Regions from separate parts of the Paenarthrobacter sp. JL.01a genome, predicted to be linked through region 1. Evidence: riboswitches for the same ligand, from Rfam matches in the RefSeq annotation. Region 1 holds a riboswitch; each other region holds the start of a gene.
The links. Region 1 has a riboswitch for cyclic di-AMP ahead of N5P29_RS01975 (NlpC/P60 family protein). Riboswitches for the same ligand answer to the same signal wherever they lie in the genome.
Positions count from the first base shown of each region.

Region 1 (7,747 bases):
CCCAGGGACGCGCCGCTGGAATCGGCGCCCGAGAGGATCAGCGGGTTCAGCACCACGATGTAGCTCATGGCGAAAAATGTCGCGAAACCGCCGCGGATTTCCCTTGAATACGTGGAGCCACGTTCGGAAATCTTGAAGTAGCGGTCCACTGCAGAACCTTGTTTAAGCATGAAGGTCTCCGGGTTTTGGGGGGAGTGTGCTATCAAATCCTATGCCGTGGAATGTGGGGGCTTCGGACCATTCCCCTAGTCTGTAAGGAAGCCAACACTAGGAGAAACCGCCCCATGCGTACCATCCGCCCGCTTCTGGCCGCCGTCGTCGCCGCCTTTGCCTTCGCCTCCGCCCTGCTGTTTTCCGCGGCACCGGCGTCCGCGCACGACGTCGCGGAATCCACGGCGCCGGCGAACGGTGCCACCGTGGCTGAAGTTCCGGCGTCGGTCTCCATTACGTTCAACAACCGGCCCCTGGCCATCGGTTCGGGCGTCACTGTAACCGCCGGCGGTGAAAACTGGGCTGACGGACCCGTGGAAATCATCGACAGCCAGGCGGTGCAGAAGCTTCGCGCGGGCGCCCCTGCGGGGGAGTACACCGTGGTTTGGCGCGTCGTCAGCTCCGATTCGCACCCCATCGAAGGCACCTTCAAGTTCACGGCCACCGCTGGAAGCACGACGGCGGCCAGCGGCTCCGCAGCGGCCTCACCTTCCGGATCGGCGACGTCGGCCACGGTCCCGTCCGTGGGTTCGGCACCTCCGGGAACCGGCAGCAGCGCTCCCGCGGCTGACGCGTCCCAGCCTTTCCCATGGAGCATCGTTGTGATCGCAGCAGTGGCAGTTGGGCTCGTGATCTTCCTTGCTGTGACAGCACGGAAGAAACTTGCTGCTTCCGATGACTCGGAAGGCCCCGCATCCGCGGAATGACGGGCTTTTCTACATAGCTGCGAATATCTCGGTTCGGTCACTGCGACACGCCAAGGCAACGGTTCCCGTTACTTAAATGTGACTTCGCAGCGATCATCGCGTACGGTGGTACCTGTGCCTGTTCCACGTAGCAGGCACTTCCGGCCTGATTGCCTAGCTCTGCCGCAGTCCGGAATCCGTTCGCAGACAAACCTACGGCAGAGACGGGGAACCCAATTTGGGCCGCTTACGAGCGCGCCTTGGGGTGAAGTCACGAAGCTTCCGCTCAGCGGGAGATAGTGGCCGGGTGACTCCCATCCGAATCCGACAGCTAACCTCGCAGGCATCGGGAGAGGCTCTTTCATGTCTTCACGCATTCTTCGCGGCCGTCGTAAGGCGGACAGCGTACGTCCTAATCCGTTCATCTCCATCTCCAAGGCAGTTGCCAGCAACGCTTCCGGCGCTGGCCGCCAGGCAGCCGTTATCGCAGCAGCTTCCGGACTCGTGCTGACCGGCTCCGTAGCTGCCCACGCAGCCGAGGCTCCGGCCCAGCGTGACTCCAGCCCTGCCACGGTCGCCGAGACCGCATCCGAGGCTCCGACCCAGGTTGTAACCGCCCTTTCGACGGCGACCATCAACTTCGAGCGTCCCGCAGTTGCTTCTGTTGCGGCTCCGGTCATCGAAAAGCCGGCTCCGGTCGTTGAGGCCCCCGCTCCCAAGACCGCTACCGTCGCTGCTGCTGCGGCTCCTGTCGCCGCCCAGGCTGCAGTTGCTGCTCCGGCCGCTGTTGCTCCTGCTGCCGCTCCGGTAGCTGCGGCTCCTGCCGCTGGTGGCGTCAACGCTGCCATGGTTGCCTCGGCTTACGCCCAGATCGGCATCATGCAGGACTGCACCGCCATGGTTGAGCGGGCCCTCGGCTCCGCAGGCATCCCTGTTGGCGACCTGGCACCCATGCAGTTCATGAACTACGGCAAGGTTGTCAGTGACCCCCAGCCGGGCGACATGATCGTCCAGTCGGGCCACGTTGCCATCTACATCGGCAACGGCCAGGCCATCAGCGGTGGCATCAACGGCAACCAGACGGGCATCCACCCGATCAGCTGGCTGACCGCGACGGGTCCCATCACCTACGTACGCGCTGGCGCATAAGCCTCACGCATCAACGCAAAGGCCGGTGTCTTCCGAAGATTGATTCTTCGAGGACACCGGCCTTTGGGCTTTAAGTATGGGTTTGCAGCGCCTGCGCAGCTAGGCAATGGCGATGCCAGGGCCGCCGGGCAGTGCAACCTTTGAGGAGATTGCCTGGCCAACCGCCTTGGCCTGCCGGAGCACTTCCTTGGGCGTCGGCGTGATGAGTTCTCCCACGCCCACCAGATGCATGCCCACGGCGCGCATGGCGGACACGAGGTTCTGCCCCACGGCGATGCCCAGTTCGGCCAGCATCCGCCGCAGTTGGCTCTGCGCGCAACGCGTCACCACCACATGGTCCGCCAGGAGGATTCCATTGGCTGTGTGCACTGCCCATTGGCGAGGTGCTGATTCAAGGGGGCCTGACGCGAGGAGCCCGTTCCGGGTCATGCTCGCGGCAAGTCCGTAGCCAATGTGTTGGGATGCGTCGGCGCCCAGGAAATCGAGGCGTACGGCCCGCGTGGTGTTGCGAACATCCAGATGGTGGCTTGCCGCGTAATTGCGCAGGTGGCGGAGGATCTCGTTGCGTTCCTGGATGGAGGCGGGATCGGCTACCTCGCAGCGTTGCAACATACCTGTGTGGACGGCGGGGCCGGAGGCCGACAAGGCGCCGAAGCCATCCACCACGATGGAGCCCACGCCGTAGCGGCTAAGTTCGCTGGCAACGGCCAAGCCGGACAGGCCGGCACCTATGACCACGGTGGTAGTGCGTTCGGTGCCGGAATCAGGCGCGTGTGACACTGCTTGGTTCCTCCTTGACGTGTGTGCCTTCCGGCATCGCGTGGGATCGCGTCCGAGTTCCCCAAGCGGCCGCAAACAAATGGCCGGTTTGTGTTGTTGGACACGTTGGCCGGCCATTCGGTGACTCGAACATTACCTAACTTTTTCGCCCGTGGATAGCCTCCCGGGGCAGCGTGTTTTGCGCGTTCGTCGGCAGCATTAAACCGGTGTCCCGGAACCGAGCCCTGACCGTTATACACATAGCGTCAACCCACCTTGATTCGGTCCTCCCGACCGAGAATAGTGAGCACTGGAGGGAGAAATTTAACATTTCACCAACCCTGGCCATTGACAATGGAGCCATCCGGGAATCCGATCCGGAGAACCTCTGGCAGAATGGCCGGAACATCAAGCAGTAGGTGGAGAGGCGGGCCCCAAATGGACCAGCACGGCAGACACAGTGAAGAGCCACAGGACGGCGAGGGCCTGACGGTAGCACCGGGCGGCATCGTCGTGGGAGTGGACGGTTCGGAGCACGGGCAGTGTGCCTTGGTCTGGGCCGCGCGCGAGGCAGAACGCAGGCAGCTTCCGCTGCATATCGTCACTGCCTACTCGGTGCCGATCTTCGCCGCCTCCGGGCTGGACGGCGGATATGCCACCGTGGACGATTCGGTCATTCGCGAAGGCGCCGAAGCCATTGTCCGCCAGGCCATGGACAAGGTGGCCCGATACTCCATCGACGTCGATGCTTCGGTCGAAAACGGGGACGCCGCCGGCGTACTGCTGGATCTCTCGTCGGAGGCGGCACTCCTGGTTTTCGGCAGCCGCGGACGCGGTGGTTTCGTTGGCCGCTTGCTGGGATCTGTCAGCAGTGCTTTGCCTGCCCACGCCAAGTGCCCCACGGTTACAGTCCCGCTCTACTGCGCCGACCGCCTCGGCGAGAATACCGAGGACAAACACATCAAGGCTGAACACGCCAAAGCCGGTCCCCGTGTCGTGGAAAACGTCATCGCAGTGGGTGTGGACGGCTCCGAGCAGGCGCGTGTAGCTGTGCTCGAAGCGGCCGAACAGGCACAGCGTGTGGGAGCCAGGCTTCGCGTCATTTGTGCCGTCCCCCAGTACAGCGGTTCGCTTGCCTGGGTGCCCGCGCCATTGGACCGGGACGCCCTGTTTGCAGATATCAAGGTCCAGCTTGAAGCCGGTGTCGCGTGGTTGAGGAGCCATTTCCCGCAGCTGCCCATCGAAACGGACCTCCGGGACGGCTCGCCCGTCGACGTCCTGGTGGAAGCAAGCCGCAGCGTGGAACTGGTGGTTCTGGGTACACGCGGACGCGGTGGATTCGCGGGCATGCTGCTGGGCTCCACCTCAGATGGCGTCCTTCACCACGCCAAGGGGCCGGTGCTGGTGGTTCCGGACCGTGAGGATCCCCGGCTGGCGGACCGTGACAAGTTTGGCCCGATGCTCGGCGCGGCTTAGGAAACGGGCCGTCGGTGTTCACGCTGGACCTCAGGGATATTCGTGGACCCATGCTTCCCGACGTGGGCGGCAAAGCAGCGAACCTGGGGGAATTGGCAAGCGCCGGCCTGCCTGTGCCGCCGGGCTTCTGCCTGACCACAGCGGCCTATCGGCGGGCCTTCGCCGGCAGCGGCCTCGATGACGTCTACGAGGCCCTGAAATCCACCAACACGGCGGATCTCGCCGGGTTGAACGTGCTCGCAGGCCAAGCCCGTTCCTTGGTGCTCGATGCGGGACTGCCGGCCGATATCGCTTCAGCGGTGCGGTCGGCCTACCAGGAACTTGGGAACGATGTCCCAGTGGCTGTCAGGTCATCGGCCACAGCGGAAGACCTGCCTTTCGCCAGTTTCGCTGGCCAGCAAGATACCTACCTGAACGTCGTAGGCGTGGAGTCAGTCCTGGACGCGGTGAGCCGCTGCTGGGCTTCGCTCTGGACCGACCGGGCTGTGACTTACCGGGCTACCAACGGCATCGATCACGCATCGGCGGCTTTGGCCGTCGTGGTCCAGGTGATGGTCGATTCTGTCGTGGCGGGCGTAATGTTCACAGCCAATCCGGTGACGGGCAAAAGGTCCGAGGCAGTGATCGATGCCAGCCCGGGGTTGGGGGAAGCAGTGGTGTCCGGGGCTGTGAATCCGGATCAGTACGTTGTGGACCTGACTAACAGCGCCATTCTGAAACGCACAGTGGGCGACCGCCAGGTGGAGATCCGTTCTGTCCCGGGAGGCGGGACTGAGCGGCGGGAACGGAGCAGCCAGGTGCAGCTCAGCGATACCGGCATTCAACCCTGTCTTAGTGACCTGCAGATCAGGGAGTTGGCGGGGCTGGCCCGCTTGGTGGAGAAACACTACGGAGCTCCGCAGGATACAGAGTGGGCGCTCGATGCCAACGGGAAACTGTGGCTGACCCAGGCACGGCCCATCACCACCTTGTACCCCCAGACCACCCGTACCCCTCCGGTTCCTGGTGTCCATGCCTTCCTGAACTTCAGCCTCGCGCAGGGGCTCACTCGGCCACTGACACCCATGGGTCTGGCTGGAATTCGTCTCATAGCCTCGTGCGTTGCTGGAACTGCGGGCTTCGCCGTCCCGGATCCCCGTTCAGGGCCGCCACCCTATTACGAAGCCGGGCAGCGCATCTTCTTCGATCTGACCTCGGTGCTGCGGAGCCGGGTCGGGAGAAGAATTGTGCCCCGGGTTTTTGATGTCATGGAAGCCCGGTCCGCCAAATTGATGCGGGGCTTGTTCGATGACCCACGCTTTTCGGTAACCATCAAGACTCCGCTGAAACTCATCCGCCACGTTGCCCCCGTGGCGGCCAAGTATCGTGTTCCGGAGTCGCTCCTCCGGGCCCTGTTCCGTCCGGAGGCCGCCAAGGAGAGGGCGGAGCGACTCAACTCGGACCTTCGGAAAGCCCTGGAGGTGCCCGCTCAGGCCACGTCCCATCAGCGGATAGCGCACGTGCAAAGGATCCTTGGACGGGAACTCTTTGCCTCAGTGCCCCAGCTGTTGCCGCTTCCCTTGCTCGGGTTTGCAATGCTGGCATTGGTGGGCCGGATGCTCGGCAAGCAGGCATCCTACGAAGAACTTCAGACCGTGATCCGGGGCCTGCCAAACAATGTCACCACCGAGATGGACCTGGCGCTATGGCAGCTCGCCTCGCAGATCCGGGAAGATCCCCACGCCGTTGCCTCCATGGCGGGTCAGACGGCCGAAGCGTTGGCTGCTCAATACCGTGACGCCGAATTGCCGGCCGTGGCCCAAAGAGGCCTGGACGCATTCCTGCACGTGTACGGGCACCGTGCCGTGGCGGAGATTGATCTTGGCATGCCCCGTTGGGGTGATGATCCAACCCACATTCTGGGGGTCCTCACCAACTACCTCAGGCTTCAGCCAGGATCCGGCGCCCCCGACGAGCAGTTCCGGAAGGCTGCCAGGGAGGCCGACGAGCAAGTGGCAAGGTTCGTGGCGCGGGCCAGGGCCATCAGCCCGCTCCATGCGTTGGTGGTACGCGTAGCCTTGGACCGCACGCGGAGGTTTGCCGGTTTACGGGAGTCGCCCAAATACAACCTGGTCCTGGGGCTGGCCGCGGCGCGTGAGCAGTTGATGCTGGTCGGAAACGAGCTGGCAGCATCACAGCGGATCGAGCAGCCCGAGGACATCTTCTTCCTGGACTTGGACGGAGTGGAAAACGCGTTGGCAGGCGAGGATCTGCGTAGCGTAGTGGCTGATCACAAGACTGCCTACGAACAAGAACTCCGCCGGAGGCACATTCCCCGAATGCTCCTGTCCGACGGCACGGAACCGGAGGCCACAGCTGCAGCCCACGCGGAACAGCGCCCGGGCACTTTGTCCGGCAGTCCGGCGTCGTCAGGTCTCATCACAGCGCCTGCGCGGGTCATCATGGATCCTGTCGGAGCCCACCTGGAACCCGGTGAGATTCTTGTGGCGCCGTCCACGGATCCGGGCTGGACGCCGCTGTTCCTCACGGCAGGAGGCCTGGTCATGGAGATGGGCGGACCCAACTCGCATGGCGCCGTAGTGGCCCGTGAATATGGAATCCCGGCGGTGGTGGGCGTGCCGGATGCGACCACGAAACTACGCAGCGGCCAGTCCATTACCGTGGACGGCGCGGCGGGCACGGTCACTGTGGAAGGAGAAACCTCCTAGGCGTGCTGGTGGGACTCGTGCTCGGAGTGGCTGACGGGCTCCAATTGGAACGTGCAATGCTCGGTGTCGAAGTGCCGGCCGAGGCAGGATCCCAACTGGTCCAGGATGCTGTCGGCCCCCGTGGCGTTCAAAACGTCGTCCTCCACCACCACGTGGGCTGAGAACACCGGCACGCCGGAGGTGATGGTCCAGATGTGGATGTCGTGGGCCTCCACCACGCCGTCAACCGCCATGATGTGTTCGCGGATCATGTTCACGTCCACGCCCTTGGGAGTTGCCTCAAGGAGCACGTCCACTACGTCGCGGAGCAGATGCCAGGCTCGCGGAATGATCATCAGTGCAATGAGGACCGAGGCAATGGGGTCGGCCGCGGAAAAGCCGGTGGTCATGATCACGACGGCGGCCACGATGACGGCGATGGAGCCCAGAAGGTCGCCCAGCACCTCAAGGTAGGCGCCGCGAACGTTGAGGCTCTCCTTTTGTGCTCCTTGCAGGATCAGCAGGGAAACCAGGTTGGCGACCGCGCCCAGGATGGCGGCCCACAACATCACGTCGGTATGGATCTCGGTGGTTTCGCCGAATCGGCGGATGGCTTCGATCATGATCACAACGGCGATCACGATAAGGATCAGCGCGTTGGCCAATGCAGCGAGCACTTCGGCGCGCTGGTACCCGTAGGTCCGCTGGTCACTGGCCGGCCGGGTGGCGATCCACGCCGCCATCAGCGCAATGAAGACGCCTGCGGCGTCGGAAAGCATA
Region 1 is NZ_CP104877.1:396,056-403,802, forward strand. It holds gene N5P29_RS01965 (NCS2 family permease) at 1-170, opposite strand, end outside; gene N5P29_RS01970 (copper resistance CopC family protein) at 285-917, shown strand; cyclic di-AMP (ydaO/yuaA leader) riboswitch at 1,068-1,256, shown strand; gene N5P29_RS01975 (NlpC/P60 family protein) at 1,260-2,045, shown strand; gene N5P29_RS01980 (NAD(P)/FAD-dependent oxidoreductase) at 2,145-2,825, opposite strand; gene N5P29_RS01985 (universal stress protein) at 3,243-4,280, shown strand; gene N5P29_RS01990 (PEP/pyruvate-binding domain-containing protein) at 4,331-6,988, shown strand; gene N5P29_RS01995 (cation diffusion facilitator family transporter) at 6,985-7,747, opposite strand, start outside.

Region 2 (7,747 bases), 330 kb from region 1:
AGCGGCCCAGACGATGACCTCGGGGTGCTCGTAGAAGCGGTAGCCCTGTCCACGGACCGTACGCACAGTGTTGGCCAGGCGTCCCAGCTTGGAACGAAGGCGGCGGATGTGGACGTCGATGGTGCGCTCGTTCGGCACTTCCTCGGCGTTGCGCCACAGGCCCTCAAGCAATTCGTCGCGGCCCACGGTGCGCGTGCCGTTTTCAACGAGGTAGTTCAGGAGCTCGAATTCCTTGAAGGTCAAGTTCAGCGACTCGCCATCGAGGTGTACCTCGCGGCGGGCAAGATCGATCAGCACGCCGGAGGGGCGGGCTTCCTGCTGCGGCGCCGGACGGGCGGCTTCAGGGCGCTGGCGGGCGGCCACGGTGGGGTCGCCGAAGGTGGAACGTACGACGTCGAGCGCGGACCCGGGTGCCCCGGCGGGGGCGACGGCGACGGCCGCGTAGCTCTCCGCACCGGTCACCAGGGACTGAGCGTAGGCTCGGATTTCCTGGGCGAGCTTTGCAATGGACGTTCCAGCCGCGGCTGCAGTCTCCTCGTCAATGCCCATGTAGAGCACGAAGCCGCGGGCCACGTTGTCGTTGGCAACGGGGCGCAGCTTGTCCGAGTGTGCAATTACCGGAGTGGGAGCGGTAATGGGTGCCGGCTCTGTGGTGGGTACTGCGCGCAACTGGCCGTAGGAGTGGGGGTTGTAACCCTGGGGCACGTAGCCGGGAGCCTGCTGGCCGGCGCCCTGCGAAGCAGGAGAGTAGCCGGGGCGGTTGCCGAAGCCTGGGCGGAGCCCGGCGTTCGATGCGGCCTTGTTGGCGTTACGGACGGAGATGTGGACGTATCCGGATGCAACTGACATGGAGTGCTTACCTCAAAAGTGAATAGCCGTCATCGCGGCTTCGAATGCTGAATGTCCCCGCAATGAGTTTGGGGAGGGGCGCCCAACGCTGGGCTAGGGGGCGAATGCCTGAAACTTCTTGGGGTGGAAAGTTAGGCTTGCATTCGACAACAGCGGTCATCACGGCCAGCGGGTGTGCTGGACCAGGTTGCTGCGGCTGCAGGTGCTGTTGAGTTCTTGTTCACATTGGAAGTGTGCAACGTAACAAAGGCAACACGCAAGTAACAAAGCTCAGAACCGTCCACATTTTGAGACGTGGAGGTCTATTGTGCTGCAAATCACAATTCAGTGGGGTGCCAAAATGAACGCCATGAGATTCGGTTAGCAAGAGAAATATTCGCCTTCCAGTGAATTTTCTTCGGCCCATGAGGCATGATTCGCACCTTAAGCCACACCAACCCATCCGCAGCGGAATCTCACGATCTGAAACATTTCTTGTCCAATCGGCGCCGGCTCCGATCTCGATTTTTTTGCCTGCGATCTGCTAGAAGCGCTGAAAACGGGCGCGGCCAGCGCCCGTTTTCTCAGGACGTCGTTCTCAGGACGTCGTCCCTGAACCGGACGTGGAGCCCTGCCCCGTGGACGACGTTGCGGTGGTCAGCCGCACCGATGACGCGTTGTAGGCGTCCCCGCTCTTGGCAGCCGTGACGCGCACCGTTGCACCGGAGGTGATGTCAGCTATGGTCAGGCTGCTGGAGGTGCCGCCACGCTGCCTGGTTCTTTGTGCCACCGCAGTGTCCGTGCCAAGGACGTAGGTCCGCGTAAACCCGTCGGTGCTTTTGACGGTCAGCGAGTTGGAAGAAACCTCGCTGACGACTCCCACCTGATCGGCCATGGACACGTACTCGTTGTCGCGGAGGATTACGTACTCCGAGTGGATGGCGGCGTTCAAGCCCCCTCCGAACCCATCCGGTGCCATTCCGCCCATCTGACCGCCCATCTGACCGGGCATTCCCTGGCCGGTTCCATCTTGCCCTGATCCGCCCGGCCCCAGGCCCTGTCCAGGCACGGCTTGGCCCTGCTGCCCACCCAATCCACCGGCCTGCCCCAAGGGAACGTTGGCAGCATCGGCGGAGCCTGCACTGCCCAGAGAGTAGAAACCGGCGGCCGTACCTGCCGCGACCACTACGGCCACACCCGCCACGATCAGCGTCTTCTTGACGGACCACCGGTTCTGCACTCCCGCCTTATCCCTGCCACCGGGCGCCGACCCCCAGCCGGACCCCGACGTTTCCGACGACGGCGCGCCCCACCCTGCCGAAGGACCGTTACTGCCGGACTGGCCGCTTTGGGGCTGGGCAGGCCGGGCCTCGCCCCACGCCCAGGATGACCCGGAGTTTTGGTCGGTGGGTTGGGCAGGCTGCGGCCGTATGGCTTCAGGTTGCTGGCCGGCGGAAGTTGACTCCTGGGTTGACTGCGGCCCTGGGTCTTGGGGGAATTGCTGGTTCCTGGGGAAAATTTGCTCGCTCATGATGGTCTCTCTTGTCTGTTGTTGTCCGATTACGCCCCAGCGTCAGCCCGCCGGCTGTGCGGAAGCTGTGTTGGGGAGCAGTTGATCCTGTGACCTGTGGATCCACGTGCCCCCGGACTCCCACCTCGCTAGTGTTGACTTCACAGGGTCCTCACAGGAGCGGCTCAGCCCGGGCAAACCAGCAGAATGGAGAGTTGTCACATGGCATCCCCGCACTCCATGACGAACAACCTTCCCCAGCTCACCCACCCCGACGGCTCACCCATCCGTGCCTTGGTGGTGGATGACGAACCAAGCCTTGCCGAGCTCATGAGCATGGGCCTTCGGATGGCCGGATGGTCGGTGGGCGTGGCCGCTGATGGACCCCAGGCAGTAAAGCTCGCCAAGGAGTTCCGCCCCGACGTCCTGGTGCTTGATGTGATGCTCCCCGGCTTTGACGGCGTCGAAGTCCTTGGCCGGATACGTGCTTTCGCCCCGGAAGTTCCGGCCCTGTTCCTGACAGCCAAGGACGCCGTGCAGGACCGCATCGTGGGACTGGCGGCGGGTGGCGACGACTACGTCACCAAGCCCTTCAGCATGGAAGAAGTACTGCTTCGCCTGCACCGGCTGGTCCAGCGCTCAGGCGTCGCTGCGATGGACACTGCTGAGCTCGTGGTGGGTGATCTGACCCTGAACGTGGACACCCGGGAGGTCACCCGCGCCGGGGAGGACATCGCCCTGACGGCAACCCAGTTTGAACTCCTCCGTTATCTGATGGAGAACCCGAAACGGGTGGTCAGCAAGGCCCAAATCCTGGACCGGGTGTGGGACTACGACTTTGGCGGCCAAGCCAACATCGTCGAACTCTACATTTCCTATCTCCGCAAGAAGATCGAAGCGAACCACGCGCCGATGATCCACACCGTTCGCGGAGCCGGCTACGTCATCAAACCTGCGGACTAGGCCTTGAGCACACTCTCAGGGGTTGCCAGGAGCCGGCAGCGCAATTGGCTCAATCCCTCCACCTGGCATTTGCGGACCCGCCTGGTCCTGGTGGCCATGGCTTTGCTGGTGGCCATTTGCGGCGCAGTCGGGTTGGTCAGCTACGCCTCGATGGACATGGTTTTCAACAAGCAGCTCGACAGGCAGCTGGAGCAGGCGTCGCGCCGCGCTGACGACTTCGGCAGGCCGCCGTCGAGCTTTCCGAATTCGCCGACAGGACGCCCGGACCCGCTGGAGGCCCGCGGGCAGGCGGCCGGCACGCTGAGCGCCCGTATAGATGGGTCAACGGTGCGCAGCTCCGGGCTGATCGACGCCCGGGGCAACCGCGTTTCCTTGTCTGCCGCCGACGAGCAGGTCCTGCTCGCGCTGCCGACGGGCGACCGTCCCGTGGACCGCACACTGTCCAACGGCGACTACCGGCTCATGGCTGTGAAGACCAATTACGGCGATGTGATCGTCACGGGCCTGCCGCTCGCGGACAAGCAGACAGCAGAGGCTTCGCTGGTCTGGACCATGGTTCTGGTGTCACTGGGCGGCCTGGTGGTGATCGGCCTCGTAGGCACCGTGATTATCCGTCGCACCATGCGGCCCCTGGAGCAGCTGTCCGATGTCGCCACCAAGGTTTCGCGGCTGCCTCTCGACGCCGGTGAAGTGGCACTTGCGGTGCGTGTACCGCCGTCGGCTTCCCATCCCGGCACCGAAGTGGGCAGCGTGGGCCATGCCCTGAACCAGATGCTGAACAACGTCTCCAGCGCGCTGGAGGCCCGTCAGGAGAGCGAGACAAAAGTGCGGCAGTTCGTTGCCGACGCCTCGCATGAATTGCGGACGCCGCTGACGGCCATCCGCGGCTACACCGAGCTGCTGCGGATGACCGAGACCTTAACGGACGATGGCAGGAAGTCCCTGGCCCGGGTGCAAAGCCAGTCCGAACGCATGACTACGCTGGTGGAGGATCTGCTGTTGCTGGCAAGGTTGGACGAGGGCCAACCGCTGAAGGTCACGGACGTGGACCTGACCCAGTTGGTGATCGAGACCGTGAGTGACGAGAAAGTCATGGCCCCGGACCACATCTGGCAGCTGATGTTGCCGGACGAACCGATCACGGTGCGTGGAGATGCCACGCAGTTGCATCAGGTATTGGCCAATCTGCTCTCGAACGCCCGCAAACACACAGATCCTGGAACCACGGTGGTCACCGGGGTGATGCTTTCGGCAGACGGCAGCGCAGTGGTTACCGTAACGGACAACGGGCCCGGCATTCCCGGAGATTTCCAGGGCAGGATTTTCTCCCGGTTCGCCCGGGCAGATGCCGCAAGGTCGGGGGCGGAGGGGACGTCCGGCTTGGGCCTGTCGATAGTCGAATCCATCGTCACGGCCCATGGCGGAAGCGTGGAAGTGACGTCCAAGCCGGGGCGGACAGAATTCGCTGTCCGGCTGCCCGTCGTCGCTAGCGACTGAAGGTAACGGCCCCGGCAAGGCGACTCACCGGCGTCGTGATCTCTGTTACCTAAATGTGACTTCTGACGGAACCTCCTGTACCGTCGAAAGTGTGGGTCGCCCCAAATGGCCCGCATCCGGGATGCGCCGAGCTCTGCCACATCCCGGAGTCCGTTCTTACTCCGAGGCAGAGACGGGGGACCCAGAGTCTCCGGGCCTGGCATTTGCCGGCCCTTGGGGTGAAGCCGCAGCGTAACGCGCGGCCGGATGACCTCATCCGAACCCGACAGCTAACTCCGCAGGCGCTGAGAGGTAATCACACATGTCTGAACTTAACGATCAGACGCGCCCTTCCGCGCGTCACCGCGACCAGAACGACACCCAGTTGACCAAGTCGCAGACCGTCCTCAAAAAGGCCGCCCGTGAGGGCAAGTCCGGCAAGCGCATGCCCGTTGTAGCCGGCGTCATCGCCGCCGCGCTGGGTGTTGCATCACTCGGAACCGCTGCCAACGCCGCCCTCAACCTTCCTGAGGCCAGCCGCGTGGCTGAGACGCAGACCGCCGTCGAGGCCAGCAACGCCAAGGCCGCTGAAGAAGCCGCCGCTGCCAAGAAGGCTGCAGACGAAAAGGCTGCCGCCGCCAATGCCGCGGCAGACAAAGCAGCGGCCGATAAGGCTGCAGCTGACAAGGCCGCTGCGGACAAGGCAGCTGCCGACCAGGCCGCCGCTGCGCAGGCAGCAGCTGAGAAGGCCGCCGCCGACCAGGCAGCAGCAGAAAAGGCTGCCGCTGACGCCGCCGCCAAGCAGGCCGCCGACGCCGCTGCTGCCGCCGCCGCAGAAGCAGCCGCCGCCGCAGCCGCCCCCAAGGCTGTTGACGACCCCGCTGCCGCCAAGGCCTACGCCGCCAGCATCCTGGGCAGCTACGGCTGGAGCGCCTCTGAGATGACGGCACTGAACACGCTGTGGGAGAAGGAATCAGGTTGGCGGACCACTGCCACCAACGCTTCCAGCGGTGCGTACGGTATTGTCCAGTCGCTTCCGGCCGGCAAGATGGCTTCTGTCGGCGCCGACTGGCAGACCAACTACCAGACCCAGATCAAGTGGGGCCTGAACTACATCAAGGAACGCTACGGCTCCCCGTCAGCTGCCCTGGCCTTCCACCTGGCCAACAACTGGTACTAAGCCAAGAGCTTTCCCGAAAAGCCGCTCCCGTTCCGGGGGCGGCTTTTCGCGTGCAGGGGGCGCCTATTCGCGTGCAGGGGGCCCTGCATACTTACACAGTCGCGTCACAGCTTCCGCCTAAAGCCCTCACAATCGGCGGCCCCACTGTGAATGCATGACGCTCATAGATCCCGCCACCAGTGCGCTGCCGAACCCCGCCCATGCGGGGAACTTCGCCGCTCCTGCCTTGCCCCACCGGCAGCCGCGGCGCTTTCCCGTGGACACGCGGACCTCAGTCCCTGTCCTGGACGTCACCATTCCCGTCCACAACGAAGAGACCGACCTCGAGGAATGCCTGCGCCGCCTGCACGGTCACCTGGTGGAGTCGTTCCCGCATACGTTCCGCATCACGGTGGCGGACAACGCCAGCACGGACAACACGCTGAAGATCGCCGAGCGTCTGGCCCGCGAGCTCCCCGAAATCGGCGTCATGCGCTTCGAGGAGAAGGGCCGGGGCAACGCCCTGCGCCAGGTCTGGCTCGCCTCGCCGTCCCCGGTGCTCGCCTACATGGATGTGGACCTTTCCACTGATCTGGCCGCCCTGGCGCCCCTGCTGGCTCCACTGATCTCCGGCCACTCAGACCTTGCCATCGGTACACGTCTGTCCCGCAACTCCCGAGTGGTCCGCGGGCCAAAACGCGAGTTCGTATCCCGCAGCTACAACGTCCTCCTGCATACGCTCATGGGGGCCCGGTTCTCCGATGCCCAGTGCGGCTTCAAGGCCATCCGGGCAGACGTCGCCCACAGGATCCTCCCCCACACCCTGGACAACGCCTGGTTCTTCGACACCGAACTCCTGGTCCTCGCCGAGCGCTGCGGCCTCCGTGTCCATGAAGTCCCCGTCGACTGGACGGACGATCCCAACTCAAGTGTCGACGTCGTACGAACCGCCGTGGCCGACCTCCGCGGAATGGCGCGCCTGACGCGCGACCTCGTCACCGGCCGGATCCCCATCCCGGAGCTGCGCGCGGCCCTGGCCCGCGGCCCGTTGCCGGCGTCGTCGCGAACCTCGGAAGCGACCCCACGCGCCAGCCTGTTCGGGCAACTGGTGCGCTTTGCTGTGATCGGCGCGGCGTCCACCGTCGCTTACCTGCTGATCTTCCTGCTGTGCCGGGGATTCATGGACCCGCAGCTCGCCAACTTCCTGGCCCTGATCGTGACCGCCGTCGCCAACACAGCGGCCAACCGGCGCTTCACGTTCGGCATCCAGGGCGGCAACCACGCCCGCCACCATTTCGAAGGCCTGATTGTTTTCAGCATCGGCCTGGCACTCACCTCGGGCGCGCTGGCCCTGGTGCACGGAACCACGACGCCGGACCGCTGGCTTGAGGTGGCAACCGTGGTTGGCGCGAACCTCGCCGCGACCGTGGCACGGTTCCTCCTGTTCCGCCTGTGGGTGTTTCGCCGCCCCACCAAACCCGCCCCTCAGCCCGAGGGTTCCGACAAGACCACAGAGGTGGCAGCGAAATGATCACAGCCCTTCAGCCAAGCCATGCCGTTGACGAACCCGTGACGTCCCCGGAGACAGCAACCCGCCTGAAGCGCCTCGCTTTCGGACAGCAACCACGCTGGGTACGTCCGTCCGCCGCCTCGCTTCTGGTGGGGACCGCGTTCCTCTATCTGTGGAACCTTGCCGCCACCGGGTACGGCAACTCCTTCTATGCAGCAGCTATCCAGGCAGGCACCAAGGACTGGACGGCACTCTTCTTCGGCTCCCTCGACTCCGGCAACGCGATCACGGTGGACAAGCC
Region 2 is NZ_CP104877.1:723,443-731,189, reverse strand. It holds gene N5P29_RS03585 (winged helix-turn-helix domain-containing protein) at 1-849, opposite strand, end outside; gene N5P29_RS03580 (hypothetical protein) at 1,427-2,359, opposite strand; gene N5P29_RS03575 (response regulator transcription factor) at 2,561-3,301, shown strand; gene N5P29_RS03570 (sensor histidine kinase) at 3,305-4,798, shown strand; cyclic di-AMP (ydaO/yuaA leader) riboswitch at 4,913-5,096, shown strand; gene N5P29_RS03565 (aggregation-promoting factor C-terminal-like domain-containing protein) at 5,100-5,957, shown strand; gene N5P29_RS03560 (glycosyltransferase) at 6,112-7,467, shown strand; gene N5P29_RS03555 (glycosyltransferase family 39 protein) at 7,464-7,747, shown strand, end outside.
Region 2: it holds a riboswitch for cyclic di-AMP, as region 1 does, so the genes downstream of both, N5P29_RS03565 (aggregation-promoting factor C-terminal-like domain-containing protein) here and N5P29_RS01975 (NlpC/P60 family protein) in region 1, are expected to answer to the same signal.

Region 3 (7,747 bases), 640 kb from region 1:
ACCGAAGCGGCCGTCCTTGGGCAGCAGGTCGGCGGGAATGGTGATGCTGTTGTCGCTCACGGTGGCTCCAATGTGTATCGGTCAAAGATGGGAGGTGGCAGGTGGCATCAACTGCCCCTTCGACTCCCCAATTCTGCCTGACGAGGCGTGCGCGCAGGAACCTGCGGTCGTTATAGTCCGCCACGTGGAACGCGGACCAACCGGATGCGACTGGAATGCGACAAGGACGCCGGGGAAAATTATCCGGAGTAATTCCAAATAAGCTAAGCTGGGAGCTGGCGTTCATGGGTGGCGGTGGCACCGCCTGCCCCGGCATGGGACGCGGTACGGTGGAGATTACGCAAGAAACTGCGTTCGAGGAGAGCTGAGCTGGATGACGGATCTGATCGATACCACTGAGATGTATCTTCGGACCATTTTGGAGCTTGAAGAAGAAAACATTGTGGCGCTCAGGGCCCGTATTGCCGAACGCCTGCGGCACTCCGGCCCCACGGTCTCCCAGACCATCGGCCGCATGGAGCGCGACGGCCTGGTCATCGTCTCGAACGACCGCCACCTGGAACTGACCGAGGCCGGACGCAAGCGCGCCACCGAAGTCATGCGCAAACACCGCTTGGCCGAGCGTCTCCTGGCAGATGTCATCGGTCTCGACTGGGCCTACGTGCACGATGAAGCGTGCCGCTGGGAGCACGTGATGAGCGAACGCGTCGAACGCCGCCTCTACGAACTCCTTGAGCACCCCACCGAGTCTCCGTACGGCAATCCCATTCCCGGGCTCGAAGCCCTGGGCGGCCTGACCGGCCAGCAATTCCCAAGGATCGACGTCAACCTCCTCCAGGCCATGGACAGTTACGCTTCGGATTCGCGCGTGGTCATCACCCGGCTGGCCGAGCCTATCCAGGTTGAGCCGGAACTGCTGACCCAGTTGGACGAGGGCGGGATCCGGCCGGGAGCGCCGGTATCCCTCGAACGCGTGGGCGAGTACATCTCGGTACGCGTGCCCGGCATCGAGGGCGCACTGGAGCTTCCGCCGGAAGTTGCAGCGCACGTCTTCGTCTCCCTCAACTGACCGACCGCCCTCCGGGGTCGGAAATTCACGTGTCAAACCTCACTTCTGCGTTGCCCGCGCGCGTGTGACCTGCACTTTTTCGGAAAGAGTGATAAGGGGCCGCCGCTGCGGTCGCGTTTTCTGTTGATAACGAATTTATTACCGAGGGCCTTAATCCCCTATAGTTATCTACTAGCGCTGATACCAAAGCGCTACCTGATCCGGAGCCGAGCTCTGCCAGCGGATTGGGTGAACCACCACCACTGGCAGAGGCGGGGGAACCACAAGCGGCTGTCTAAAGAAGCAGCCTTGGGGTGAAGTCCGCAGCAGAAGTGCCCACTAACGCAAGTCCCTTTTGGGATACCTGTGTGCCGTGAGTGCTTCGTGCGGACCGGGTCTTTGAACTCTCTGACCCGAATCCGACAGCTAACTTCGCAGGCTTTTGAGAGAGGAACAGAGTTTGACATCGCAGAACGTCAGGGGCCGCCGTCGTGCGTCCGGCCCCGCTACTGAGCTGCGGCCAGCCCGCGTCGTAACGGAGATCCGGCCCCGCGACACCGAACGTCAGGTGCGCCGCCGTAAGAGCCCGATGCGCCAGGTTGCCGACTTCGCCGCAGCAAGTGGCGTCGGGCAGAAGGCCGGAGTTGCGCTTGCCGCCACCGGCCTGGTCCTGACTGTCGGGCTGCCGGCTACCAGCCCCGTCATGGCCACCTCGGAATCGGGCCAGACCGAATCCGCCCTCGCCGTTGGCGGCCCCGTAGGAAGCCAGCCCGAGGTTTCCGCGGCAGCATCGGCCAAAATCGACTTCAGCCGTGCAGCTGTTGCCACCGCCGCCGACCCCGATGGAAAGCTGAAGCAACTGCTCAGCGCACAGTCCGCCGGCAGCATCCAGCGGTCCTCCTCCCTGGGAACCCTGGGCAGCCCCCTTGACTCCTTGGTCACGGCGTCGCCTTTCGGTTACCGCGTCAGCCCCCTGACCGGCGGAACCGGCGACTTCCACCGCGGCCAGGACTTCGTCGCCCAGTGCGGCACTGCCGTGCACGCGGCTGCGGCCGGCAAAGTGACCTTCGCCGGATGGCATGAGTACGGCGGAGGCAACCGCGTGGTCGTGGACCACGGAAACGGCCTTGAGACCACGTACAACCACCTGTCTTCGTTCAACGTCCAAGTGGGCCAGACGGTCAACCGCGGCGACACCGTTGCCCTCAGTGGCACCACAGGCGCCTCCACCGGCTGCCACCTCCACTTCGAGGTCCAGGTCAACGGCGAAGTCGTCGACCCCATGGGCTGGCTCTAAGCCAGTTGATGGTCCTCTCTCGCATTGATGACACGTCTCGTGACCTGAATGTGACATTCGCTTTCAATTGTTATAACCTTCAGAGCGCATCGGCTTTTTAGGGGGCCGATGCACTTGAGTGGATTGCCTAGCTCTGCCACCACTCGAGGTCCGTTCGCAAAATTCGTCTGGCAGGGGCGGGGGAACCACTTTTGGTCTTCGCATGAAGGCCTTGGGGTTAAGTCGCAAAGCTTCCCAGGAAGCAGCGCGGCCGGATGACTCCCATCCGAATCCGACAGCTCACCTCGCAGGCATTGGGAGAGGCTACCTACGTGTCATCACGCACTACCCCTGCGCGCCACCGCGCTGAAACGGTTCGTTCGAACCCGTTGAACACTCTTTCGAAGGCTGTTTCGTCAAACGCCGGTACCGTAGGCCGCCAGGCCGCCGTGCTGGCAGCAGCCTCAGGCCTCGTCCTCACCGTCGGACTGCCGGCCAACGCCGCCGGCACCGATGTCACCACCTCGGAAGTTTCCAGCACCCAGCAGCTGGCTGCCACCGCAGTTGTCACCGCAGAGCCCACAGCCACCGTTTCCTTCGAGAGCCCGGTCGTGGCCACCAAGGAAGCCCCCAAGGTCGTCCAGCGGGCAGCCCAGGTAACCGAGCGCACCGCAGATGACGCCACGGCAGTCACCGCCAAGTCCTCCGAAACCAAGGATTCCGCTGCAAGCGCGGCAGCATCCGGGCTCGCCGCCATCGCCTACACCGGAATCGGCTCCCCGTACGTGTGGGGCGGCACCACCCCCGCCGGTTGGGACTGCTCCGGCTTCACCCAGTGGGTCTACGCGCAGGCCGGCATCAGCATCCCCCGCGTGAACGCCTGGACGGCGATGAAGGCCACCAGCACGCCGCAGCCCGGTGACCTTGTCATGCAGAACGGCGGAGCCCATGTGGGTATCTACGTCGGCAACGGCATGATGATCAGCGCTTTGAACCCCGGACAGGGCACCCTGCTGCATTCCGTGGCTTCCACGGGCACGTCTTCTTTCTTCACCCTCCGCTAAAACACACCGATTCGGGGCTGGCTGACGTACCCCTGCCAGCCGGCCCACTACCCGCAGGTACCCCAACTGCCTGCGGATACGAAAGAGAAAAACAATGACCAGTGCAAACAAAGTTGCACGGCACCGCGCTGAGGCCCCCAAGACCAGCTCGCTTGCCGTGATCGCCAAGGCCGTCAGTGTCAACGCCGGTGGCGTCGGCCGCCAGGCAGCAGTCATCGCCGCAGCTTCAGGTTTGGTCCTGACCAGCGGTATCGCTGCCAACGCTGCTGAATCGAACGTGGACCGCGAGTCGACGGCGACCTCCGCCCTCGACGTCCAGTCGGTTGCCCAGGCCACGATCGCGGCGGACTCCACGGTCGCCATCTCCTACGAGCGTCCTGTTGTCACCACCGTGGAAGCTCCCGCTCCCGTAGTGGAAGAGGCTCCAGCCAAGGTTGAAGCAAAGACGCCCAAGGCCACCACGGCTCCGGCCGCCAACGCCACACTGGCCGTCAACGCCGCAACCCCGGCGCCTGCAGCTCCGGCAGCCTCCAGCGGACTCGGCGCAGCCATTGCTGCCGCCGCCTACGCTCAGCTCGGCGTCACGCAGGACTGCACCATGCTGGTCACCAACTCCCTTGCTGCTGTCGGCATCCACTTCCACGACTGGCCCGCCGGCTACCTCTCCCTCGGCCGCACCGTCAGCGCAGCCGAAGCACAGCCCGGCGACCTCGCCTACTACGCCAACGGCGGTCTTGCCGGACAGGCACACATCGCTGTTTACGTCGGCAACGGCATGGCAGTCCATGGTGGATGGAACGGATCCACCACGGCACTGTTCAGCGTCAACGTCGGCTCCGGACCGGTTTTCATCCGCGTCAACGGCTAGTCATTGACTCCCAGGAACACCCCGCAGGCAGTTGCCGGCGGGGTGTTCTGCTTTAACCGCGCATGAATTTTTGCGGACACTGTGAGCGAATCGACAAATAAATTCGTTGATACGGCATATAAGTGCTTACTCTTGTGTTGTCGATCCACAGCCCGTACATGCAGAGGGCAGCCGGCCCTCGTGCCCCTGACGGGTGCGGCCGTGAAGAGGTACGTGCATGCGCACACTCGTTCTGAATGCTGGATATGAACCGCTGGCGGTTATTACCTTCCGCCGGGCGCTGGTCCTTGTGCTCACTGGGAAAGCTAGCGTAGTGGCCGAAGGCGACGAGCCTGTCGTCGGGCCACAGGAGATTCTCGGACGCCCCTCCGTAATCCTCCTGAACCGCTACATCCGTCCCAAGTACAACAGGATCACTGCCGTGAGCCGTCGCGGAGTTCTTCGCCGCGATGGCCATCGTTGCGCCTATTGCGGGAAAACAGCCCACACCATAGACCACGTCCACCCCAAATCCAGGGGCGGCGCGGATTCCTGGGAAAACCTGGTTGCGGCGTGCTTGAAATGCAATAACGCCAAGAGCGACCACACACTGGCCGAAATGGGATGGAAACTCCGTTTCAAACCCGGTGTGCCCCAGGGAACCATGTGGCAGATCAAAGAACTCGAGAAACCTGCGCCGGACTGGGACCCGTTCCTGTTGCCGGAATCCGCTGCCTGATCGATTTCTGCTCAGCTCCGGCCGTCCGGGTACTCTGGGCGGATGGAGTTCAACGCCGTGATTCTGGCGGGTGGCAGGGCCACCCGCCTCGGTGGCGTGCCCAAGCCATCGTTGAAGTACGACGGCGACACCCTCCTTTCGCATGCCCTCAAGACTGCCCGGGGTGCGGCAGCGGTGGTTGTGGTGGGACCCGGCGTTCAGAATGACTCACTGCCCGAATCGGTGCTGATCGCTCGTGAGGAGCCTGTTTTTGCCGGGCCTGCAGCTGCGATTGCGGCAGGACTGGCAGTCCTGAAAACGAGGCCGCCCTCTGAATGGACCCTGGTTCTGGCCTGCGATATGCCCAGAGCCTCCGAGGGACTGGGCCGGCTGTTGGAGGCGCTCCAGGCGAATCCCACGGTGGAGGGGGCTATGGCGGTATCCGTTGACGGCCGCAAGCAGCCTTTGTTGGGGGTCTACAGCACAGCTGCCTTGGAACGGGAAGTGGCTGTGGCGTCGGCAGGTTCGGGATTAACGGACTCTCCGGTGTTCAGGCTGCTTGCTAGGCTGAACCTGCTGGACGTTGACGTCCCGGCAGGGTCTACGGATGACGTGGATACGTGGGAAGACGCCGCGGCCCTGGGTATTGACTACGAGTTGGAGGCGGACGTGAAGAGCCAGGAAGAGACGCTCGAGGATTGGTGCCGCACATTGCTGCAGGCCTTTGAGCTGGAGGGTGTGGAAGTGGACATCAACGAGGTGCTCGCTGTGGCAGGAGTGGCCGCGCACTCCGTGGTCCGCCCGGCTGCCCCGCTCACTACCTTCATTGCCGGATATGCTGCCGGCATGGCCCGCGGCATCGGCCAGGCCAGCGATGATGCCTCCATGAATGCCGCCTTGGACCTGGCCCGGAAGATTGCCAAGGAGTACTCGGAATCCGGGACTGACGCCGAATGACGGAGGCCCCCGGCGAGGGCCACCACGCGGCGCACACCTGGCAGGAAGCCCGGCAGCGTGCGTTCGACGTCGCCACGCCCATACCGGCCGGTCCGGTCCCGCTGAAGGCCGCCCTTGGCCGGACCCTTGCGTCGGATGCCCTGGCGGTCCAGGACATGCCGCACTACGCATCCTCCGCCATGGACGGCTGGGCGGTGAACGGAAGCGGTCCGTGGATACTCAGTGACCCCGGCCAGAGGCTGGCACCCCACCAGGCAAGCCCGATCGTCACCGGTGGCCTGATACCTCCAGGCGCCAAGGCGGTGCTGCGCAGCGAGAGCGGCGTCATCACCACGGACGACGACGGCCTGCCGCTTCTCGCGCTCGGCGGCGCCGCCAAGCCGGGGGAACCGCGCAACGGCCAACACATCCGCAAAGCCGCGGAAGAAGCCGCAGCTGGGGACGTCCTGCTCAAGGCCGGAACAGTCGTAAATCCCGCGCACATTGCCCTCGCGGCCCTGGCGGGCCTGGACCACCTAGACGTTGTAGGCAAACCCTTGGTCCGGTTCCTGTTGACGGGCTCGGAGGTAGTGGAACGCGGAGTGCCGCAGCCTGGCCAGGTACGCGACACCTTCGGGCCACAGCTTGGTTCCGTGGTGGAACTCCTCGGCGGTATCGCAGGGGAGCAGCTCAGGGTGGGCGACAGCTACGAGGAGTGGCTGGCTGCGCTCCAGGACACGGAGCCGGCACCGGGTGATCCGGACGCAGAAGCGGAGCCGCCTGCCGACGTCGTTATTACCACCGGCGGGACCGGCCGCTCCGGTACGGACCATTTCCGGCGGGCTGTGGCCGAACTCGGAGGCCGGCTGCTGATTGACGGCATCGCTATGCGGCCGGGGCATCCCGCCGTTTTGGCCGAGCTGCCGGACGGCCGCTTCGTGGTGGGGCTGCCGGGCAACCCGTTGGCGGCCATGATGGCCTTGTTCACCATCGGGGCACCTTTGCTTGCGGCGCTGGGGCACCGGCAGCTGGGCGAGGTGGGAGAGGTTCCCTGTGGCACCACCATCGACGCGGAGCCCGGACGGACGCGGCTAATGCCGTTCAAGCTGGTGTACGGCCTGGCATCGCCGGCCCAACACGCGGGGCCGGGCATGATGCGTGGGCTCGCCGGTGCGGACGGCGTGATGGTGGTTCCCCCGCATGGAGTCCAGCTGGGTGAACCTGTCCAGGCTTTCCCCTTGCCCTGGGGGAGGGCGTTGCCCGTGCCCAAATCCCCCGAGGACAAGCCCCGGAAAACGGCCGCGCGCCCGCAGCGGAAGCCGTCGTCGGGACCTGTGGACTGGAGCGGACTGGACGCCTGAGCGCGAGGCGGCTGCAGTGTTACTTGTGGCGAAAACCAGCGGCTGCAAGGTGCAATGATGGACTCATGAACAGGCATGCTCCCGAACAGGACATCAATGAAGATGACCTGCAGATCCACCCGCCCAAACGAGCCGCGGCAGGAGTCAAAGCCGTCACAGTGGCCCTCGAACGCGGCTACGCCCAAGCCGGAGTAACCCGCACTGTCCGTTCCATGCTGAGGGTCAACCAGCGTGATGGTTTCGACTGCCCGGGCTGCGCGTGGCCGGAGTCCATCACCGGACGGCGGAGCCCTGCGGAGTTCTGCGAGAACGGTGCCAAGGCCATCGCCGAAGAAAGCACTACGCGCACTGTTGGCTCACAATTTTGGGCCGACCACTCCATCGCCGAACTTGAAGGCAAAACGGAGTACTGGCTGGGCAGCCAGGGCCGCATTTCGGAGCCGGTAGTGATCAGGCCCGGGGACACGCACTATTCACCCATCAGCTGGACGGAAGCT
Region 3 is NZ_CP104877.1:1,032,358-1,040,104, forward strand. It holds gene serC (phosphoserine transaminase) at 1-60, opposite strand, end outside; gene N5P29_RS05090 (iron-dependent transcriptional repressor DtxR) at 374-1,069, shown strand; cyclic di-AMP (ydaO/yuaA leader) riboswitch at 1,264-1,504, shown strand; gene N5P29_RS05095 (M23 family metallopeptidase) at 1,509-2,345, shown strand; cyclic di-AMP (ydaO/yuaA leader) riboswitch at 2,484-2,652, shown strand; gene N5P29_RS05100 (C40 family peptidase) at 2,657-3,388, shown strand; gene N5P29_RS05105 (NlpC/P60 family protein) at 3,483-4,256, shown strand; gene N5P29_RS05110 (HNH endonuclease) at 4,474-4,974, shown strand; gene N5P29_RS05115 (NTP transferase domain-containing protein) at 5,017-5,910, shown strand; gene N5P29_RS05120 (molybdopterin molybdotransferase MoeA) at 5,907-7,250, shown strand; gene N5P29_RS05125 (FdhF/YdeP family oxidoreductase) at 7,316-7,747, shown strand, end outside.
Region 3: it holds a riboswitch for cyclic di-AMP, as region 1 does, so the genes downstream of both, N5P29_RS05095 (M23 family metallopeptidase) here and N5P29_RS01975 (NlpC/P60 family protein) in region 1, are expected to answer to the same signal.

Region 4 (7,747 bases), 710 kb from region 1:
AGACCCGGCTGAATCGGACGACGCGACCAGGGAGTAATCGCCTTCGTCCCTGATGCGGTTCAATAGCGGTATGGCTTCACGATCCCCGTACCTGGCTTGCCCCGCATGACCGCGCTGCTGTCCGCCGACATCGAGGTTCTCGGCCTGACCGGACGCATCGTCTGGACGGAAGGCACACCCGCGCCGGGCACTGCCCCGGAGGCGGCACCGGCCTACATCCTCATCCACGGCATTGGAGTCTCGCACCGCTACCTTGCCCGGTTGCACGCTGTGCTGGCCGCGAGCGCGCCCACGTATTCCCTGGACCTGCCCGGTTTCGCCGGGACGCCGCGGCCGGAACGGCAACTCCAGATCGAAGACTACGGAGCCTTCATTGCCGAAGCACTGGCATCGCGCGGGATCGACTCGTACGTTCTGGTGGGCCACTCCATGGGAGTGCAGTTCGCCATCGAGGCGGCCCTGCACCGGCCGGAGAGTGCACGGCACGTGGTGTTGATGGGTCCTGTTGTCGATTCCAGGCACAAGAACATCCTGCGGCAGTCGATTGCCCTGGGTTTGGACGGGATGCTGCGCGAAAGCCCCTCCTCGAATTGGATCGTGTTCAGCGATTATCTTCGCTGCGGGCCCCGCTGGTACTTCACCGAACTGCCCGTGATGATGAAGTACCCGACGGAGGAACGGCTCTCCCGGATACAGGCTCCGGTCCTGGTTCTCCGCGGAAGCCGGGACCAGGTTGCCGGACCGGAGTGGTCGCTCCGGCTTTCGCGGGCCGTAGCGCAGGGGCGGTTGGTTGAGATTCCCGGGGTGGGACACGTAGCCCAGCACATGCGGCCCAAGGCCGTGGCGGATGCCATCCGGAGCTTCGTCAACGCCACAACGCAGCACCGCTGAGGGATTGGGGACGACGCCGGCCCCACACGCGGGTGCCCCTTGTTGGGGGAAGCCGGATCACGTTAGGCTGGCGGGGCAAGCAAATTAGTAAGTTTACTTACGAACTGGTTCACCTTACTGACGAAAGGGTTCACCATGACCAGCTATGACCCGGAAGACGATCCCCAAACCTTCGGCGTGAGCGGCGCAACCGGACCCATTGACACCACAGCGGACGCGGACAGCATCCACGAGGACCCCGACATGCGCCAGGACGAGGACGATGATCCCGCAGCCTCAGCCAACCCGGATCCCCTGGACGGAATCGTCACGGGACTCGAGCCCGGTGGAGGGGTACCCCCGGGCGAAACGCCCCCTGCTGAAGGAAGCATGAGCAGCGACCAAGGGCACGAGGAGTAGTACCCGGCGGCACAGCTAACTCCGTTGCCAACCCGCTGTTGCGTTGCTGGCCAGCGACGCAACAGCGGGTTGGCAACGTGTTTGGCATTACCCGGCTACGGGAGGTTCAGTATCTCCCCGAGGTCGTACTCCACAGGCTCCTCCAGCTGCGAATACGTGCAGCTTTCGGGGGTCCGGTCCGGCCGCCACCGGCGGAATTGCGTCGTGTGGCGGAACCGGTCGCCCTCCATGTAGTCGTAGGCCACCTCAATGACCAGCTCAGGGCGGAGGGGAACAAAGGAGAAGTCCTTGCCCGCGCTCCACCGGCTCTGGGCACCGGGCATCCTGGATCCGCCGGCTTCCTGGTTGGCCCACTCACCCCAGGGATGCTCGGCAAACTCCACTTGATAGGGCTCAAGCTCAGCCACCAACGCCTCCCGCTTTGCCATGGGGAATGATGCCACGACGCCGACGTGATGGAGCCGGCCCGAGTCGTCGTAGAGCCCCAGGAGCATCGACCCCACAACTTTCGCGGTCTTGTGCCAGCGGAAGCCGGCAACGACACAGTCGGCTGTCCGCTCATGCTTGGTCTTGAACATCACCCGCTTGTTCGGCTGATAGGTGCCGTCGAGCGGTTTGGACAGCACGCCGTCGAGCCCTGCTCCCTCAAGCTGCACGAACCATTCCTTCGCCCGCTCCAGGTCCGTCACCGCGGGCGTGACGTACACCGGCGGCTCAGCGTTGGCGAGGGCTTTCTCCAAGGCCGCGCGTCGCTCTGCGAAGGGCTTTACCGTGAGATCCTCCTCGCCGAGGGCAAGAAGGTCGAACGCCACCAACGACGCCGGCGTCTTCTCCGCAAGCATCCGCACCCGGCTGTCCGCGGGATGGATCCGCTGCTGCAACACCTCGAACTCCAGCCTGTTGCCCTGGATCAGGATGATCTCGCCGTCCACCACGCACTTGTCCGGAAGGTTCCTCTTCAGGGCTTCAACGAGCTCCGGGAAGTAGCGCGTCATGGGCTTTTCGTTGCGGCTGCCCAGGATGATCTCGTCCCCGTCCTTGAAGACGATGGTCCGGAACCCATCCCACTTGGGCTCGTAATGCCCAACGTCGGGGATGTTCGGGACAGACTTGGCGAGCATGGGCGAAACGGGCGGCATCACAGGCAGGTCCATAGCTCATGTCTACCGGCCAGTAGGCGCCCAAGGCTAGTGCCTTCCGGACTTCGGCCGGCCCCGAAGCCTAAGCGGTAGAGCCCTCTCGAAGGGGCGGACGTTCCGCCCGTTACATTAATGTGACTTTACTTTCCGGCTACTGTACGGTCGTAGGGCGACCCGAATCTCCGCTGGGCCGCTTCTGGATTGACGCCGGGCTCTGCCGCAATCCAGGATCCGCCAGACCCGCGGCAGAGACGGGGGACCCACAGTTCTCCGGGCTTGTTTTCTCCGCAAGCCCTTGGGGTGAAGCCGCAACCAGCGGCCGGACGGCCTCGTCCGAACCCGACAGCTAACCTCGCAGGCGTTGAGAGGCACAACCATGTCCCCAACCATGGATAACACGCGCCGCGCGCAACTCGAACGCGAGCGCACCAAGCCAACCGGACGCCGTCGGGCCCAACCCAGCGGACAGGTCGCCGGTACAGAAAGTACGACGCCGGAACCCGCCACTGCGGCGATTCCCACCACGCGCGCCGCCGCCCGCGCCGCTGAGCGGGAACGGGCAGCCCGCGCCGTGATTGAGCCGGCAGAAACCCTGGCAGCGAAATCCGTGCCCCCGGAACCGGCGACCGCGGCCATCCCGGTTGTCGAGGCCGCCCGGGCCGCAGCTCCCGCTTCAACCACGCCGGGCCCTTCAACGTCCGCCATCCCGATCGTCCGGCAGGAAAATCCGGCCACTGCGGCCATTCCCGCGGCCGCCGCCGCTGCACCCAAGACGCCAGCTCCTCTTAACGCTGCGGGCCTCGGCGCGACCTCGACATTCGGCCGCGAACCCCAAGCCGTCCTGCGGAAAGCCGCGTCCGTGAAGCACATGAGCCAGCGCATGGCAATTGTTGCCGGCGCGCTGGGACTCGCCCTGACCGCAGGATCCGTGGGTCAGGCCCTGCATCTTCCCTTCTTCGGGCAGGAAGCACCCACAAACCAAGCCAGCGGCGGCAACGCTGACCGCCAATCGGGCTCCGCCGCACCGGCACCACGGACGTCCTACACCACGGCGTCGTCCCCGTCGTCATCGGGTTCAGCCTCGTCCGAAGCCGGCCAGCCGGCAACGGTCCCGGAGGCACCTGCGGCGGTTTCGCCGTCGTCGGTTCCCTCACCGCACGTCTCCTTGGCCGCTCCGGTTTGGGTACCTTCGGCGGCAGCCCCGGCTGCTGCACCGCCCGTGACCTCGACGCCTGCGCCCGGAACGACTCCGGCCCAGCCCGCGCCGGCTCCCAGCGACGTGCCGTCGGACACGGTCACCACTCCGCCAGCCACGCCGACGCCGACTACAACCCCGACTCCGACCACGACAGCAACTCCTACGCCGACACCCACGCCCACGGAGACCTCCAAGCCACGGCCCACCGGCAACCCGAACACGCCGAAGCCGCAAGCATCCACCTTGGAATCGCTCCTGAGCGCTGCCCGGGATGTGTTGCAATGAGCATCCGTTTGCCCCGCACCACAGTCCACACCGGGTGGCACGGCCGGTACTGCAGCAGCAGCCGCACGTCCACTTTCCGACGCCGGAGGGGCCGCTGGAGTTGCCAGCGCTTAAGGCGTTCCTAGCCACCACTGAGGCAGGCACCCGTGCAGGGTGCCTGCCTCATGTGGTTAGTGGGCCCGATTCACATGGCCCTCAGATCCTTGGCCGCCCCGCCCAGCGCCGCGCCTTGAGGGCCGCGTGGAGCTCGAGCCGGATGGCACCATTGAGCGGATCAGCACCGATGAGCTGGCGGATCCGGCCCAGCCTGTTGTAGATGCTGCTCCGGTGGAGGTGAAGCTTGGCGGCCACATCCTGGACCGCGCCGTCGTTGTCGTAGAGGAGTTCGAGGACCGGCAGGAGCTCGCCGTTCTTATCCTGATCCTCGAGTGTCCGGAAATGCACCGAGCCGGTGTCGTCCCAACCACCCGGGGCCAGCAGGCGATCGAAAAGCTGGTACACACCAACCGCCCGGCTGTCCACCAACTCCCCCAGCTGCAGGTCAACCGCAGCGGCTTGGGCTGCGACCTTGGATTGCCGGTACGCCCCCGCGAGCTGCCTGATCACCTGAAAAGGCTCGCTGATCCCCAGGATGACGCGGTCCACGGTCCTGCCGGCACGCTTGGCGAGCTCCAGCTGGTAGTGGACCAGGACCTGCGCGTGGTCTGCCCGGCCCCCGGATTCGCGGAACAGGACCACCGAGTGGGTTTCCGTACCCGCACTGAACAAGGCGGCGTTCACGCCGATGGTCGACTGCAGCGCGGCAGAGCGATGCGTCAGGGTTGCGGCAATGGGGTCGACGTCGGACCGGGCACCGTCCGCGTCCAGGATGGTCACCAGTTGCCACGGACCGCGGCCCTGGATCTCCTTCCAGCCCGCTACGGCGGCGACGGCATTCGACTCACCGCCGCAAGCCGAGAGGAACTCCTGCTCACGCCTTCGCCGGAACTCGGACTCGGCCGTATTGGAGTCAAGGAGCAGGCCCGCCAACAGGTCCAGCTCGTCACGCACGCCGGGCAATTGGGCGAGGATCGCCGTCGCACTTTGCTCTTCAAGGTCTTGCTGCACCCACAGGTACCCCACACGGAAACCGCGGACCAAAAGCGGCACGCAGACCCGGCCCAGCATCCCCAGTTCGTCGTTGGCGGGGACCACGACGGGGCGCACCGCTGTGGCGATGCCGTGCGAGAGCTGCCAGGCGCTGACATCCCCCGGAACGCGCTTGCTCAGGAGGAAATTCACGCGGACACGGTCGGCGTGGGATTGGTTGGAGCTGTAGGCCAGGAGGACGCCGTCGAGGTCCTCCAGCGACAGCCCGCGCCCGAGCTTCAGCGCCACACGTTCCACGATCTGTTCCACGTCCTGCTGCATCCGCACAGCGTACCAACATCAGGCGACACCTGACGCTCCAGCACACGACAAATGTCGAACCTACGCAGCAAAGTTCCCTGATTTTCCGGGGTTTTGAACTTGAGGCGGCCCGGCTTTCATGTCGCCTGCCTCACAGCCGGATTTATTCTGGAATCACAGCCCGCAGTACATATTCGGCCGAAAAGGCCGCTAACGATGGAGCCAACAAATGATCATCGGCGTCCCCAAAGAAATCAAGAACAACGAGTTCCGCGTAGCCATTACGGCCGCAGGCGTTCACGAGTTCCGCACCCACGGACACACCGTTCTGGTTGAGCGCGGCGCAGGCCTGGGCTCGGGCATCACCGACGAGGAATACTCGATCGCCGGCGCAGAAATCGTCAACGAAGCCGATGACGTCTGGGGCCGCGCTGATATGGTCATGAAGGTCAAGGAGCCCATCGCTGCCGAGTACCACCGCTTCCGCAAGGGCCTCATCCTCTTCACCTACCTCCACCTCGCCGCAGAGCCCGAGCTCACCGCCGAGCTCATCAACTCCGGCGTCACCGCCATCGCCTACGAGACCGTGCAGGAAGGCCGCGCGCTTCCGCTGCTCGCCCCGATGTCCGAGGTCGCAGGCCGCCTGTCGGTAGTTGTTGGCGCTTCATCGCTGATGGCTCCGGCCGGTGGCAAGGGTGTCCTCCTGGGCGGCGTACCGGGCGTGCGTCCGGCCAAGGTTGTTGTCCTCGGCGCCGGCGTTGCGGGAACCAACGCCGCTGCCATGGCGCTGGGTCTCGGTGCTGATGTCACCATCATGGACATCAACATCAACCGGCTGCGCGAACTCGATGCCCTCTACCAGGGCCGCCTGAAGACCGTTGCCTCCAACGCCTACGAGATCGAGAAGTCAGTCATCGACGCAGATCTCGTGATCGGCTCCGTCCTGATCCCGGGCGCCAAGGCCCCCAAGCTGGTCACCAACGAACTCGTCTCCCGCATGAAGCCGGGCTCGGTTCTGGTTGACATCGCCGTGGACCAGGGCGGCTGCTTCGAGGACACGCACCCCACCACCCACCAGGAACCGACGTACAAGGTCCACAACTCGATCTTTTACTGCGTTGCCAACATGCCTGGCGCTGTTCCGAACACCTCCACGTACGCACTGACCAACGTCACCCTGCGCTACGCCGTGGCCCTGGCCAACCTGGGCGTCAAGGCCGCTTTCGACCGCGACCCCGCCCTGGCTGCCGGCCTCAACATCGCCGCCGGCCACGTGGCACACCACTCCGTTTCCGAGGCTCACAACCTGCCCCTGGTCACCGACTGGCACAGCCTGGTTTCCGCCTAGCAAACCAAACACGACGGCGGGGTGCGGCTTCCACGCGAAGCCGCACCCCGCCGTCGTGGTTTAAACCGCGCCAAATGGGCAGTTAATGGCAATGTTGGTGCCCAACATTGCCACCAAGTGTCACTTCGCGGGCAAGGTGGGAAGCACCGGGACGGGAATGTCCGAGGGGCGGAGCTTTGTAGGATCCAGCTTGGAGGGATCGATCTCCGGCGGCGTGACCGGAAGCGACGGAGCCGGGGGAAGGATGTCCTTGCCCGGATCGGTCCGTGGAGCCTTGGGATCCTGGGTTTGACCGTGACCCGGGGTGGCCTGCGGATCAGCGTGAGGTGTCCCGGCGGGGCTCAAGGGAGCAGACGGGGCCGGAGTGGGCTGGTTCGGAACCACGGCGGGCTGGCTTTCCTGGTGGGAAGGGTCCTGCGCCGGCGTCGTACCAGCGGGCACGTGGGGTTGGGGTGCGTTGCCCGAGCCGGGGGTGAGCTGCGAGACCACCGAGCCGATGGCCGCGCCAAGATGCTCGAAGGCTCCCGGGATTCCGCCCTCGGAGGCTGCTGCCGCCGTCGCACCACCGGCGAGTGACACCGCAACCGCAAGACCGACGACGGCGGCGCGCCCCTTCTTCCTGCGGCGTGCGGCCAGCTCGTCTACAGGGGCAGTCTGCTGCGTTGCCTCAGGAGCCATGGCGGGCATCATTTGTGTCGCCGCGGGGCCACCGACCATCAGGGCCCGGACGGCATCCGAGGGCATGGGGGCGGTGTTGGCCAGGGAACGCAGTTCAAGAAGTTCTGTGCGCAGGCTGGAGGTGTCCTCCATCCCGGCGTCCGCGAGCAGGGAGTCGATCGCCTGCTGGTCGTTGCGCCGACGCGGTGCGGTGTTGTCGCTCATGATGTGCCGTTCCTTAGTAGCGCACGTTTTTTCAGTGCACCCAATGCCCTGCGCTGCAGTTGTTTTACGGCCCCCTGGGACTTGCCCATGATGTCCGCTGTTTCTTCCACCGAGAGGTCGGCGACGACCCTCAGCGCCAGGACCTCGCGGTAATCCTCGGCGAGGTCCTCCAAAAGTTCCGTTACCCCCAGGCCGGACGCCCTTCCGAACGCCTGC
Region 4 is NZ_CP104877.1:4,087,420-4,095,166, forward strand. It holds gene N5P29_RS19375 (hypothetical protein) at 1-37, shown strand, start outside; gene N5P29_RS19380 (alpha/beta fold hydrolase) at 106-891, shown strand; gene N5P29_RS19385 (DUF6480 family protein) at 1,027-1,290, shown strand; gene N5P29_RS19390 (ATP-dependent DNA ligase) at 1,386-2,444, opposite strand; cyclic di-AMP (ydaO/yuaA leader) riboswitch at 2,652-2,802, shown strand; gene N5P29_RS19395 (hypothetical protein) at 2,818-3,912, shown strand; gene N5P29_RS19400 (PucR family transcriptional regulator) at 4,108-5,322, opposite strand; gene ald (alanine dehydrogenase) at 5,531-6,649, shown strand; gene N5P29_RS19410 (hypothetical protein) at 6,770-7,531, opposite strand; gene N5P29_RS19415 (RNA polymerase sigma factor) at 7,528-7,747, opposite strand, start outside.
Region 4: it holds a riboswitch for cyclic di-AMP, as region 1 does, so the genes downstream of both, N5P29_RS19395 (hypothetical protein) here and N5P29_RS01975 (NlpC/P60 family protein) in region 1, are expected to answer to the same signal.